Regions from separate parts of the Streptomyces sp. Edi2 genome, predicted to be linked through region 3. Evidence: riboswitches for the same ligand, from Rfam matches in the RefSeq annotation. Region 3 holds a riboswitch; each other region holds the start of a gene.
What was found. Region 3 has a riboswitch for cobalamin ahead of metE (5-methyltetrahydropteroyltriglutamate--homocysteine S-methyltransferase). Riboswitches for the same ligand answer to the same signal wherever they lie in the genome.
Positions count from the first base shown of each region.

Region 1: linked by a shared signal. The riboswitch ahead of ABR737_RS12415 (cobalamin biosynthesis protein) and the one ahead of metE (5-methyltetrahydropteroyltriglutamate--homocysteine S-methyltransferase) in region 3 are both predicted to bind cobalamin.
Region 2: linked by a shared signal. The riboswitch ahead of nicT (Nickel transporter NicT) and the one ahead of metE (5-methyltetrahydropteroyltriglutamate--homocysteine S-methyltransferase) in region 3 are both predicted to bind cobalamin.

Region 1 covers NZ_JBEJGX010000003.1:2,023,936-2,028,110, forward strand. Annotated here, with positions in the region: gene ABR737_RS12405 (caspase family protein) at 1-1,189, opposite strand, end outside; gene ABR737_RS12410 (effector-associated constant component EACC1) at 1,195-1,638, opposite strand; cobalamin riboswitch at 1,845-1,995, shown strand; gene ABR737_RS12415 (cobalamin biosynthesis protein) at 2,127-3,188, shown strand; gene ABR737_RS12420 (cobyric acid synthase) at 3,199-4,175, shown strand, end outside.
Region 2 covers NZ_JBEJGX010000003.1:2,638,675-2,642,849, reverse strand. Annotated here, with positions in the region: gene ABR737_RS15030 (VOC family protein) at 89-589, shown strand; gene nicT (Nickel transporter NicT) at 665-1,933, opposite strand; cobalamin riboswitch at 1,932-2,143, opposite strand; gene ABR737_RS15020 (alpha/beta fold hydrolase) at 2,256-3,104, opposite strand; gene ABR737_RS15015 (MarR family winged helix-turn-helix transcriptional regulator) at 3,101-3,715, opposite strand; gene ABR737_RS15010 (hypothetical protein) at 3,856-4,175, shown strand, end outside.
Region 3 covers NZ_JBEJGX010000003.1:442,647-446,821, forward strand. Annotated here, with positions in the region: gene ABR737_RS05460 (class I SAM-dependent methyltransferase) at 1-568, shown strand, start outside; partial or broken gene ABR737_RS05465 (3-hydroxyacyl-CoA dehydrogenase family protein) at 761-995, shown strand; cobalamin riboswitch at 1,166-1,394, shown strand; gene metE (5-methyltetrahydropteroyltriglutamate--homocysteine S-methyltransferase) at 1,587-3,905, shown strand; gene ABR737_RS05475 (hypothetical protein) at 3,914-4,132, shown strand; gene ABR737_RS05480 (nucleotidyltransferase family protein) at 4,107-4,175, opposite strand, start outside.

The DNA of each region.
Region 1 (4,175 bases), 1.6 Mb from region 3:
CGGTGGACTCGGGGATCCAGATGTCGGGCTGTGGTCCGGGCCGGTTGAGGGGGCCGGGTCCCTTGTCGGCCGGCCGGGCCTGCCCGGTCCCCAGGGCCTCGCCCTGCCAGCGCTCGGCGGCGGCGAAGCCCTGGTCGACCTGGTCCCTGGCGGCGGAGTAGACGGTGATCTGGGCGCGCCGGCAGCCGTCGGGGAGGTCGCCCTCGCCGCTCAGGGGCCGGGTGTTGGTCTCGGACATCTCGTAGTCGAAGGCGGCCTGGCGCAGCGCGGGTTCGGCCTCGGGGGCGGTGAGCAGCCGCAGCTCGAGGGCGGGCGGACAGGGCGCCCCGTCGTCCGGGAGCCGGAGCAGGACGACGCCCGCGGTGGCCGGTACGAAGATGATCGCCAGGATCAGCAGGATGCCGGTCCAGTGCCGTAAGGACGACTTCAGCCGGCGGCGTAAGCGGACCCGCAGCGGGGTCGGCGGGCGGGCCTCGGGGGTGGCGAAGGAGAGGATGACGTCGTCGACGGTGTTCTGCTTCGCCGAGCGCGGCTCCCAGACGTCGCCCATCGGGGTCCGTTCACCGGCCAGTTGTTCGCGCAGGGCCCGGACCAGGTCCTCGAAGGTGACGAACCGTTTGCCGGGGATGCCTTGTTCCAGGATCTGGACCAGGGCACGGTTGAAGACGCTGCCCCCGGTGGGCTCCTCGCCGCTGAAGATCCGGCGGTTGGGCTGCGCGGCCATCAGCAGCGAGGTGGGGTTGCGGCAGGAGTGGAAGGCCTCGCTCGCGTTGCCGGCGTAACAGCACTCCAGGACGATCACGATGCGGTCGGCCCGGGCGTTGTCCAGGTAGGAGAGCACGGTGTCCTGCCAGGAGACGGTCTTGTGCCGCGGTTCCGAGGCACCGACCATGAGGTGCAGATTGCCGCCGTCGCTGCCCACCCGGCCGTGGCCGGAGAAGTACACCAGCAGCAGCCCGCGCGCCTCCTGGACGACGGTGTCCAGCGCCTGTTCCACCTCCCAGGGCTCCTGGGGCCGGCAGGTGACGATCTCGCCCTTGGTGAACAGATCGGTGCCGGGGGCGAGCAGGGCCTGCTCCAGCTTGCGGACGTTGTCCTTCACCGCGGGCAGCGGGCGCAGCGAGCGGTAGTCGTCGACGCTGATCAGCAGCGCCCGGTTGACCTTGCCCCGTGCGTCGTATTCGGACATCCGGCTCAGTCCCCGGCGGTGCTGCCGCTCCCGTCCGCCGGGCTGCCGGGATCGGGGTGTTCGGGGGCCGCCGTGCCCGGGCCCGCGTCGCCGAGCGCGTGCAGGTCCCCGTCACCGGCCCCGACGGCGACGGCGGGCCGCTCGCCGGTGTCGCGCTCCTCCCGGCGCCGTCGCAGCCACTCCTGCAGGGCGATGGTGAGGCTTTTGGTGATCTCGCCGGTGACGGCGCCGATGATGACCAGGATCAGGTCGTCGAGGCCGGCGGCCATGTCACCGGGGCCGTCGTCGCTCGCGTCCGCAGGGCGCGGCCGCAGCAGCCAGTCGTGGCCGTGCCGGTCCAGCCACGGCTCGCGCTCCAGCCAGGCCTTGAGGTCTTCGAGGTCCTGGTCAGGATTGTTGGTGCCCGTGATCCTGAGGCGGATCTCGTGACGGTCAGCGCTCTGCGGCATCCCCCGGCCCCCTTCCGGCGGCCCCGTCGCCACCGTGCACCACCAGATAGTGACGTGAGATCAGGGGCGCGGGCAACCGTCTGTGACCTCATCGCCACGCTGTGGCGTGCACCACAGCGCGTGCCACAGGACAGCGTCGCAGGTCAAGGCCGAGTTGACGGGCATCGCGGGGCGTGGTGGACTGCCGGAGCCATTCGGCGACAGCTGAGGAAGTCCGGTGCGAATCCGGCGCGGTCCCGCCACTGTCACCGGGGAGCGATCCTCCAGCGAAGGCCACGGTCCGCCTCGCATACGTCGGATGACGTACGCAGGGACTGGAAGGCCGGAGGACTCGCCGATCCGGGAGCCAGGAGACTCTTGTCGCCGACACGTCGAGCCAGGGCGCGGACCCTGAGTGAGGACACACCGCCATGCCCGGCCACCCGTCGAGATCTCCACTGCCCGCCGCCACAGGGTCCGTTGGACGCGCCTGCACGGCGGTCTGACCGGTGCGCGGCGAACACGCGGGATATGCGTGCGGCGCGGCCCTCGGCTTTCTCGGCGACCTGATCGCGGCGGACCCGCGGCGCGGCCATCCGGTGGCCGCCTTCGGCCGGGCCGCGAGCGCCGTCGAGCGCCGGCTGTGGCGCGATCACCGCGGATACGGGGCGGCGCACGCCGTGCTGTGTGCGGGCGGTGCCGCCGCCGGGGCCGCGCTGCTGGAGCGCACCGTACGGGCCACCGTCCCGCCTCCCCTGCGCGGCGGCGCCCGGATCGCGCTGACCGCGGCGACGGTCTGGGCGGTGCTGGGCGGCACCTCGCTCGGCCGCGAGGCCCGGGCCGTCGGTGGTGCGCTGACGGCGGGTGACCTGGACGTGGCGCGGGAGCGGCTGCCGCATCTGTGCGGCCGCGATCCCCAGGCCCTGGACGGGTCCCAGATGGCCCGCGCGGTGGTGGAGTCGGTCGCCGAGAACACCTCGGACGCCGTGGTGGGCGCCCTGGTGTGGGGCGCGCTGGGCGGGGTGCCCGGCCTGGTGGCGTTCCGGGCGGTGAACACCCTGGACGCGATGGTGGGGCACAAGTCGCCGCGCCACCGCCGCTTCGGCTGGGCCTCGGCCCGGCTCGACGACCTCGCCGGCTGGCCCGGCTCCCGGCTGACCGCCGCCCTCACCGTGCTCGCGGGCCCCGACCGGCGCGGTGCGCTGCGGGCCTGGCGGGCGGACGGCGGCGCCCATCCGAGCCCCAACGCGGGCCCGGTGGAGGCGTCGTTCGCGGGCGCGCTGGGCGTACGGCTGGGCGGCACGCTGGCCTACGGCGGACGGGTCGAGCACCGGCCGGTGCTCAACGACGGGGCGCCGCCGGTCGCGGTGCCCGACATCGAACGGGCGGTGCGGCTCTCGCGCCGGGTGAGTGTCCTTGCGCTGGCGACGACGGTGGCGGCGCGGCTGGCGGCCGGGGCGCTGCGGCGGTCCCCGGTGACCGCCGCCCGCCCGGCCGCGGGTGCGGTATCGCGCAGGGCCGTGCGTGCACTGGCGCGTACGGCTCACGACAGCCGGAGTCCCGGCGTATGAGGAGGACCCGGTGAACGGGCGGTTCAAGGCAGCGGGCGGGGCCGTCGGCGGTGGCCTGTTGGTGGCCGGTACGACGTCCGACGCCGGCAAGAGCGTGGTGACGGCGGGGATCTGCCGCTGGCTGGCCCGGCAGGGGGTGCGGGTGGCGCCGTTCAAGGCGCAGAACATGTCGCTGAATTCGTTCGTCACCCGCGAGGGCGCGGAGATCGGGCGGGCCCAGGCGATGCAGGCCGCCGCGGCGCGGGTGGAGCCGACCGCGCTGATGAACCCCGTGCTGCTCAAGCCCGGCAGCGACCGCAGCAGCCAGGTGGTGCTGCTGGGGAAGCCGGTGGGCGAGCTCAGTGCCAGGGGCTACCACGAGGGCCGCCAGAAGCAGTTGCTCGGCACGGTCACCGACTGCCTGGCCGAGCTGCGGCGTACCCACGACGCGGTGATCTGCGAGGGCGCCGGAAGTCCCGCCGAGATCAATCTGCGGCGTACCGACCTCGTGAACATGGGCCTGGCGCGGGCCGCCCGGATCCCGGTGGTGGTGGTCGGTGACATCGACCGCGGCGGGGTGTTCGCCTCCTTCTTCGGCACCACGGCGCTGCTGTCCAAGGAGGACCAGGCGCTGGTCGCGGGGTATCTCGTCAACAAGTTCCGCGGCGATGTGACGCTGCTGGAGCCGGGCTTGGAGATGCTGCGCGGCCTGACCGGGCGGCAGACGCTGGGCGTGCTGCCCTTCTCGCACGGCCTCGGCATCGACGAGGAGGACGGGCTGCACGTGTCGCTGCGCGGCGCGGTGCGCGAGAGCGTGGTGGCTCCGCCCCACGGCGCCGAGGTGCTGCGGGTGGCGGTCTGTGCCGTCCCGCTGATGTCGAACTTCACGGACGTGGACGCGCTGGCCGCGGAGCCGGGCGTGGTGGTGCGGTTCGTGGACCAGGCCGAGGAGCTGGCCGACGCGGACCTGGTGGTACTGCCGGGGACCCGCGGCACGGTCCGGGCCCT
Region 2 (4,175 bases), 2.2 Mb from region 3:
AGTGGCGGGGCCGGTGGGGTAGATCAGAGGTGGGGAGGGCGCGGTGGCCCCTGGTGGTGTCGTGGCAGGAGATCGGAGAGCAGGCTGCATGTCCGTAAGACGTCTGAACCACGCGGTGCTTTACGTCCGTGATGTGGCCCGGTCGGTTGCTTTCTATACCGAGGCTCTGGGGCTCACGGTGGGGATGGAGGTGCCGGGACAGGCCGCTTTTCTTCGCGCTCCCGGCTCACTCAACGATCATGATTTGGCGCTGTTCTCGGTGGGGGTGGAGGCACCGGGGCCCGAGGCCGGGCGGGTCGGGCTCTACCACCTGGCCTGGGAGATCGGCACGCTCGGCGAGCTGGTCGCGGCCCATGCGCAGCTCGTCGAGCGGGGCGCGCTGGTGGGGTCGAGTGATCACCTCGTCGCCAAGTCGCTGTACGCCAAGGACCCGGACGGCAACGAGTTCGAGGTGATGTGGCGGGTCCCGCGGGAGGACTGGCCGGGACCGGACCAGCCGGAGCGGCTGCGCCCCCTCGATCTGGCGGAGGCGCTGCAGCGCTGGGGGCCGGATCTGGCGACGGGGGCGGCAGCCGGTTCGGCCACCTGAGGGGAGCCAGGGGGGCGGTGTCCCGGCGCCCATTCGGGCGCTGGGGACTTCTGCGGGGCGTGGGGCTCACGCGCCTCAGGAGTCCGGCGTGGCACACTCCGTCGGCCCCGTCGGCCCCGTCGGCCCCGTCGGCCCCGTCGGCCCCGTCGGCCCCGTCGGCCCCGTCGGCCCCGCCTGCTCCGCGGGCTGGGTTCGCCCGGCCAGCTCCGCGCGCTCTGCCCGCTCCGCCCAGCGCTTCTCGACGCCGGTCAGTCGCCAGTACGCCAGCGCCGCGGCCCACACCACCACGAACAGGCCGACGATGAGGAAGCCGACGTTGTCGAGGTCGAGGCCGGAAATCCAGCCGGTCAGCGGGTCGTTGAGGGCAAGCTTCTCGTGCAGCACGGTGACCAGCTCGATCGTGCCGATGAAGAAGGCGACCGCGATCGACAGGCCGGTGATGGTGAGGTTGTAGTAGACCTTGCGCACCGGGTTGGAGAACGCCCACTGGTAGGCGAAGTTCATGAAGGTGCCGTCGAGGGTGTCGAACAGGCTCATGCCGGCGGCGAAGAGCAGCGGCAGGCACAGCACGGCGTACCAGGGCAGGCCGGCCGCGGCGCCGCTGCCCGCCATCACCATCAGCGTCACTTCGGTCGCGGTGTCGAAGCCGAGTCCGAAGAGGAAGCCGAGCGGGAACATCTGGCCGGGGCGGGAGATCGAGCGGGTGAACCGTCCCAGGAAGCGGTTCATGAAGCCGCGCGCATCGAGGCGCTGCTCCAGCTCGGCCTCGTCGTAGTGGCCGTTGCGCATACCGCGGAAGACCCGCCAGATCCCGGCCAGCGCGATCAGGTTGAGGGCGGCGATGAGGTAGAGAAAGCTCCCCGAGATCGTGGTACCGATCGTGCCGAGGATCTGGTGCGTACGGGACTCGTCGTTGAGCAAGGTGCCCGCCAGCTGGGCGCCGCCCGCCACCAGGGCCGCCATCGCGACGACCACGCTGGAGTGGCCCAGGGCGAACCAGAAGCCGACCGAGACCGGCCGCTTGCCGTCGGCCATCAGCTTGCGGGTGGTGTTGTCGATGGCGGCGATGTGGTCGGCGTCGAAGGCGTGCCGCATCCCGAGGGTGTAGGCGGTGACACCGAGTCCCACGCCGAAGACCTGGCTGCCCACGGCGTAGTGATGCGGCACCACGAGCAGGAAGAGCACGCCGAAGGCGATGACGTGCAGACCGGCTATGACGGCCATCAGGCCCGCGGTGCGGACGGTGTCCTGCCGGCGCCAGCGGAACGCCGCGGAGGCAGGGGTGGTACGGGTATCGGTGGACAGGGCCATCCGGCGGTCACGCTCCAGCACCTCGTGGATCACTTCGTGAGATGCCGTGGCCGGTCTCCTGGCTTACGGGTGCGCGCGCCCGCCCCGCCTTCCCGGCCGCGGTCGCGGTCAGTGGCGCCGCAGACGCGCCGTGCGTCTGCGGAAGGGGCGGAAACTCCCCGATCACAGTGGCGAGGGCCGCTCCGGTCTGGGACCCAAAGGTCCGTCACCGGCTTCCCGAACACCACGGCCCGGTCACTCTAGCTGCCACGGGGTGGTCGCTGCCGCCCCGGTCGTTCTTTCGCGCCGACGGCCCCGGGGGCGTGGCCCGCGGCGGTGCAGCAGACCTCAGCAGTCCGCACGGCCTCAGCAGCCCTCAATAGTCCAGGGACGAGAGGAAGGCGTGGAGTTCGCGGTCGAAGAGTGCGGTGTTCTCCAGGTTGACCATATGTGCCGCGCCCGGTATCCGGACTCTTCGGGCGCCGGGAACGGTCAGGGTGATCGCATGGGCGTTGGCGGAGATGTCCCTGCTGTCGAGGTCGCCGTCGAACACGACGGTGGGCACCCGTATCTCGTCCAGGCGGTCGGCGGCGCCGGCCTCAAGGGCCATACCGGCACCCGCACCCTCGGCATGTACCTCCACATTGGCCTCGGCCGAGGCGCGCATCCGCTCACGGAAGCCCGGGTGCACCGTGGAGGGCGCGCGGTGCGGTCCGTCCACCCACATCCGCAGGAAGTGCTCGACATAGCGTTCCGCGCCGTCCGGTGCGCCGATCGCCGCCACCTGCTCCTTGATGTGCTCCAGGAGGAAGGGGTCGGTGAAGGCGCGGCCGCTGATGCCGGGGGAGGCGAGTGCGAGGGCCGTCACCCGCTCCGGGCGGGCTATGGCGGTGTCGAGCGCGACCCGCGCGCCATGGGAGAGGCCGACGAGGACGGCGCCGGGAACATCGAGCGTGTCCAGCAGGGCGCACAGATCGTCGTGGTTCGCGTAGTCCCCGGTCACGGTGGAGGACAGGCCATGGCCGCGGAAGTCGTAACGGATCGCGCGCAGGCCGGAGTTCACCAGCCAGGCGAACTGCTCGTCCCACATGTGCTGGTCGAGCATGCCGCCGTGGAGCAGCACCACCGCGGGGCCCGAGCCGGCCGTTTCGTAGAACAGCTCACCGTCGTCGACCGGCACGAGCCCGTTGTCGATCTCGGACCAGTCGGTGATTCCTCGGGTCATCTTGCGGGCCGTCCTTTGTGTACCGGATGCGATGAGGTGGGCGTGATGCCATTGTCGTCGCTCTTGCCGGTGGTGCCGCAACTGCCGGTTTCCTCCGGTGTCACGCGTGAGCCGTCCGCCAGCTGCCGGAACTCCTCGCCGAGCCGGTCCAGTACGTGCAGCGCGGTACGGACGTCCTCGGCGGACAGGTCGGCCAGCCGTTGCCTCAGCGCCGCTGCCTCGGATTCCCGGACGTCGCGTATCGCTTCCGTGCCCTCGTCGGTGAGCCGGATCAGGGACGAGCGGCGGTGCGCGGGGTTCGGGGCGGTCACGACCAGGCCCAGCTCCAAGGCGTGGTTCACCCAGCGCTGCACCGGCTGCCGGTCGAGCCCCATCCCGCGCGCCAACTGCGGAACGGTGCGCGGGCCTTCAGTGCGCAGTGCGTCCAGCAGCGCGTGTTCGCCGGCGGTCATGCCCGTGCCCGCCAGTTCGTGTTCCACCGCGCGGACGACCGTGCGGTGCAGCGGCCACAGGCGCCGGATGACGCCGTACAGCAGGTCTTCGGTGGGCGACGGTTCTCCGCCGCCGGCGTCTTTCGCCACTCCGGCACGCTTCTCCTCGCTGACACTCATGATGTCATGATGACATCGCTGATGTCGTTTGGGAAGGGGGCTGTCGCGGAAAGGAATGGAGAAGGCGGCGGGCGCGAGGGGGCTCGTGCGGCCGGTCGACGGGAGAAGAGACGAGGAAAGACGAGGAAAGGGGATGGCGGATGAAGGTTGGTCTGTTGCGTGCGGTGGGGGTGGCCACGGCCGTGTACGGGGTGGCGGTGGCGGCGCTGCCCGATCTGCTGGCTCGGCCCTCGGGGCTGGTCGACACCAAAGGGCGGACCGCGCCGGCGACCCGCACCGCGCTGCGCCCGCTGGCCTGGCGGGACACGGCGAGCGGGCTGGCGATGGTGCTGGCTCCGGAAGGGCCGGCCCTGCGCACCGCCGCGTATGTGCGGATCGCTGCGGACTTCGGGGACGCCGTCCTGCTCGGTGCGACGCTGCCGGGGCGCGGCCGGAAGCTGTCGGCGGTGGCGGTGTCCGT
Region 3 (4,175 bases):
CGTGCTGCTCGGCGCCGGCATGGACAGCCGGGCCTTCCGGATCGACTGGCCCGAGGGCACCCGGATGTTCGAGGTCGACACCGCCGCGCCACTGGACTTCAAGGCTTCGGTGCTGCGCCAGGAGCGGGCCGTCGCACGCTGCGAGCGGATCACCGTCGCGGTGGATCTGCGTGAGGACTGGCCAGGCGCGCTGGCCGCCGCAGGGCACGACCCGGCGGAGCCGACCGTGTGGATAGCCGAAGGACTACTGATCTATCTGCCCGAGGACGCGGTGGAACTGCTGCTGGCCCGGATCAGCGCGCAGTCCGCGGCAGGCAGTCGGATGGGGCTGACGTTGGGCTCGCGCGGCGTGATCGAGCGCTTCGGCGCGGACGCCGCGCCGGGATCGGCGGCGTCCATGTGGGTCTCGGAGATGCCCGACGACCCGGTGGGCTGGCTGGCCGGCCACGGCTGGGAGGCCGACAGCCACACCCTGCGCGAGCGCGCTGCCGCGTACGGCCGTCCGGTCAGCACCCCGCCGCAGCGCGAGGAGCGGCCCGGCGCACTGATCTCGGCGATCCGCCGGTAGAGCGCCTCCCGGTTCCCTGGGTGATCGATTCCAAGGGGCCTGATTGAGCTGCCCCTGGTGGAAGTCCGAAGCGGCACGGTGACTGAGCTGGAACGGTGCCTGGTCGGACATGTCGACGGGGTGCTTCGATATGAGGAGGAACAGCTCGGATAGGCAGTCGGAGCTGTTCTGAACCGCAGCAGGTAGGCCCAGGCCACCGCCGCCGACGTGGACGCAGGCATGGAACTGGGCTGCGCCCACCCCATGGGTCTTCTCCAACTCGCCGACCTAAATCGGCCTGGACACGGTGGCCGCCATCGCCCGGTCCCTGTACGACGAGTTCAAGGAACCCCTCTACGCACCGCCACCGCTGCTCCAGCGCATGGTGGAAGCGAGGCTGCTCGGCCGCAAGACCGGCCGCGGGTTCCACACCTACGACCAGGGCTGAGGGTCCCTGGATCGCCGCCGGGCTGAGGGGCCCGGCGGGTGTGCGGTACAGGGCGCGGAACGGACGACTGAGGCCGTTCCGCGCCCCGTCGCGTATGAACCCCGTCCCGCCGGTGTCTCATCTCACGGTCCGGCATGTGAACAGAGGTGTCCGATACGGGCACCACGTCCTACGCTGGCCGGGCAACTGGTTCGCCCCGTCCGCCAGACGGGAGCGTCGTAAGAGGGAACCCGGTGAGAATCCGGGACTGCCCCGCAGCGGTGAGTGGGAACGACCGCCGTCATACGCACTGGATCCGAGCCGCGGATCCGGGAAGCGACGGCCAGTAGGTGCCCGCCGGAAGACACTCCGGCAGGCGCGCCCGCGAGTCCGAAGACCTGCCCGTTGTCCGTGCACGCCCATGCGTGTGACGGCTATCCCGGTGACCTCGAGGGCGGGTTGGGGGCACCCCCGGACGTAGTCTGGGGGAGTACATACCAGCGGACACGTGCGTCGTTGAGCGCACCGTGGTTCCGTCCGGTTCGTCATCCCTTCGCGTCCCTCGTTCCGTCGCCGGGACATCCAGGAGACATATCCGCGAAGGAGAGTTCCGTGACAGCGAAGCCCCCAGCCGCGGCAGCACGGGCCACCGTGTACGGCTACCCCCGCCAGGGACAGCACCGGGAACTGAAGAAGGCCATCGAGGGCTACTGGAAGGGCCGCGTCACCGCGGACACCTTGCGGGAGACCGCGCAGGGCCTGCGCCGTTCGAACTGGCAGCAACTGGCCGACGCCGGCGTCCACGAGGTGCCCACCGGTGACTTCTCGTACTACGACCATGTGCTGGACACCAGTGTCATGGTCGGTGCTGTCCCGGACCGCCACCGCGACGCCGTCGCGGCCGACGCCCTCGACGGCTACTTCGCGATGGCGCGCGGCACGCAGGACGTCGCACCGCTGGAAATGACCAAGTGGTTCGACACCAACTACCACTACCTGGTGCCCGAGTTGGGCCCGGACACCGTCTTCTCCGCCGACTCCGGCAAGCAGGTCGCCGAGCTCAAGGAAGCCCTCGCCCTCGGTCTCACCGCCCGGCCGGTCCTCGTCGGGCCGGTCACCTACCTCCTGCTGTCCAAGCCCGCTCCCGGCGTGGCCGCCGACTTCGAGCCACTGACTCTCCTCGACCGGCTGCTGCCCGTCTACGCCGAGGTCCTGGCCGACCTGCGCGCCGCCGGGGCCGAGTGGGTACAGCTCGACGAGCCCGCCCTCGTCCAGGACCGCACCCCGGCCGAGCTGAACGCCGCCGCCCGCGCCTACCGCGAGCTGGGCGCCCTCACCGACCGACCGAAGCTCCTGGTCGCGTCGTACTTCGACCGGCTCGGCGACGCCCTGCCCGTCCTGGCCAAGGCTCCGGTGGACGGTCTGGCGCTCGACTTCACCGACGCGGCCGCGGCCAACCTCGACGCGCTGGCGGCCGTCGGCGGGCTGCCCGGCAAGCGTCTGGTGGCGGGCGTGGTCAACGGCCGCAACATCTGGATCAACGACCTGGAAAAGTCGCTGACCACCCTCGGCACCCTGCTCGGCCTCGCCGACCGGGTCGACGTGGCCGCCTCCTGCTCGCTCCTGCACGTGCCGCTCGACGCCGCCGCCGAGCGCGACATCGACCCGCAGATCGCCCGCTGGCTGGCCTTCGCCAAGCAGAAGACCGCCGAGCTGGTGACGCTGGCACGTGGCCTGTCACAGGGCACGGACACCATCGCCGCCGAACTCGCCGCGAACCGCGCCGACCTGGCCTCCCGGGCGAACTCCGCGATCACCCACGATCCGGCGGTGCGCGCCCGGGCCGCGGCCGTCACCGACGCCGACGGCCGCCGCTCCGCGCCGTACGCCCACCGGGCCATCGCCCAGCGTGCCCACCTCGGGCTCCCGCTGCTGCCGACCACCACCATCGGCTCGTTCCCGCAGACCGCCGAGCTGCGCACCGCCCGCGCCGACCTGCGTGCCGGACGCCTCGACACCGCAGGGTACGAGGAGCGCATCAAGGACGAGATCCGCGAGGTCCTCTCCTTCCAGGAGAAGGCCGGAATCGATGTCCTCGTGCACGGCGAGCCCGAGCGCAACGACATGGTCCAGTACTTCGCCGAGCAGCTCACCGGCTACCTCGCCACCCAGCACGGGTGGGTCCAGTCGTACGGCACCCGCTACGTCCGGCCGCCCGTCCTGGCCGGTGACATCTCCCGGCCCGAGCCGATGACGGTCCCCTGGACGTCCTACGCACAGTCGCAGACCGACCGCCCGGTCAAGGGCATGCTCACCGGCCCCGTCACCATGCTCGCCTGGTCCTTCGTCCGCGACGACCAGCCGCTCGGGGACACCGCCCGCCAGGTCGCCCTCGCCCTGCGCGAGGAGGTCAACGACCTGGAGACCGCGGGCACTTCGGTCATCCAGGTCGACGAGCCCGCGCTGCGCGAAACGCTGCCGCTGCGCGCCGCCGACCACGCCGCATACCTGGCCTGGGCCACCGAGGCGTTCCGCCTCTCCACCAGCGGCGTGCGGGACCGCACCCAGATCCACACCCACATGTGCTACGCCGAGTTCGGTGACATCGTGCAGGCCATCGACGACCTGGACGCGGACGTCATCAGCCTGGAGGCCGCCCGCTCCCACATGCAGGTCGCCCGCGAACTGGCCGCCCACGGCTACCCGCGCGAGGCCGGCCCCGGCGTCTACGACATCCACTCCCCGCGTATCCCGAGCGTGGACGAGGCAGCCGCCCTGCTCCGCAAGGGACTTGAGGCTATCCCCGCCGAACGCCTCTGGGTCAACCCCGACTGTGGCCTGAAGACCCGCGGCTGGCCCGAGACCCGCACCTCACTGGAGAACCTGGTCGCGGCGGCCCGTACCGTCCGAACGGAGCTCGCCGGCTCCTGATTCCGCCGATGGCCGGGAGGGAACGCAGCCGCCCCCTCCCGGCCGTCCCGGGCCGCCAACAGGACCGCTCCACTGCCCTGTTCAGCCTCGCCGCAGAACTTCCCGCCGCGATCCTCGCCCGGATGCTCGGCGTCCACATCCAGGTCGCCGTCCAATGGCAGAAGGCATCCAGCGGGGACTGGGCCGCCTACGCCGCCGACGTCAGTAGCCGGACGAGTTCGACGTGACACTTGTGGAAGGCCAGTCCAGGACAGTCAGTTCGGGCCATTG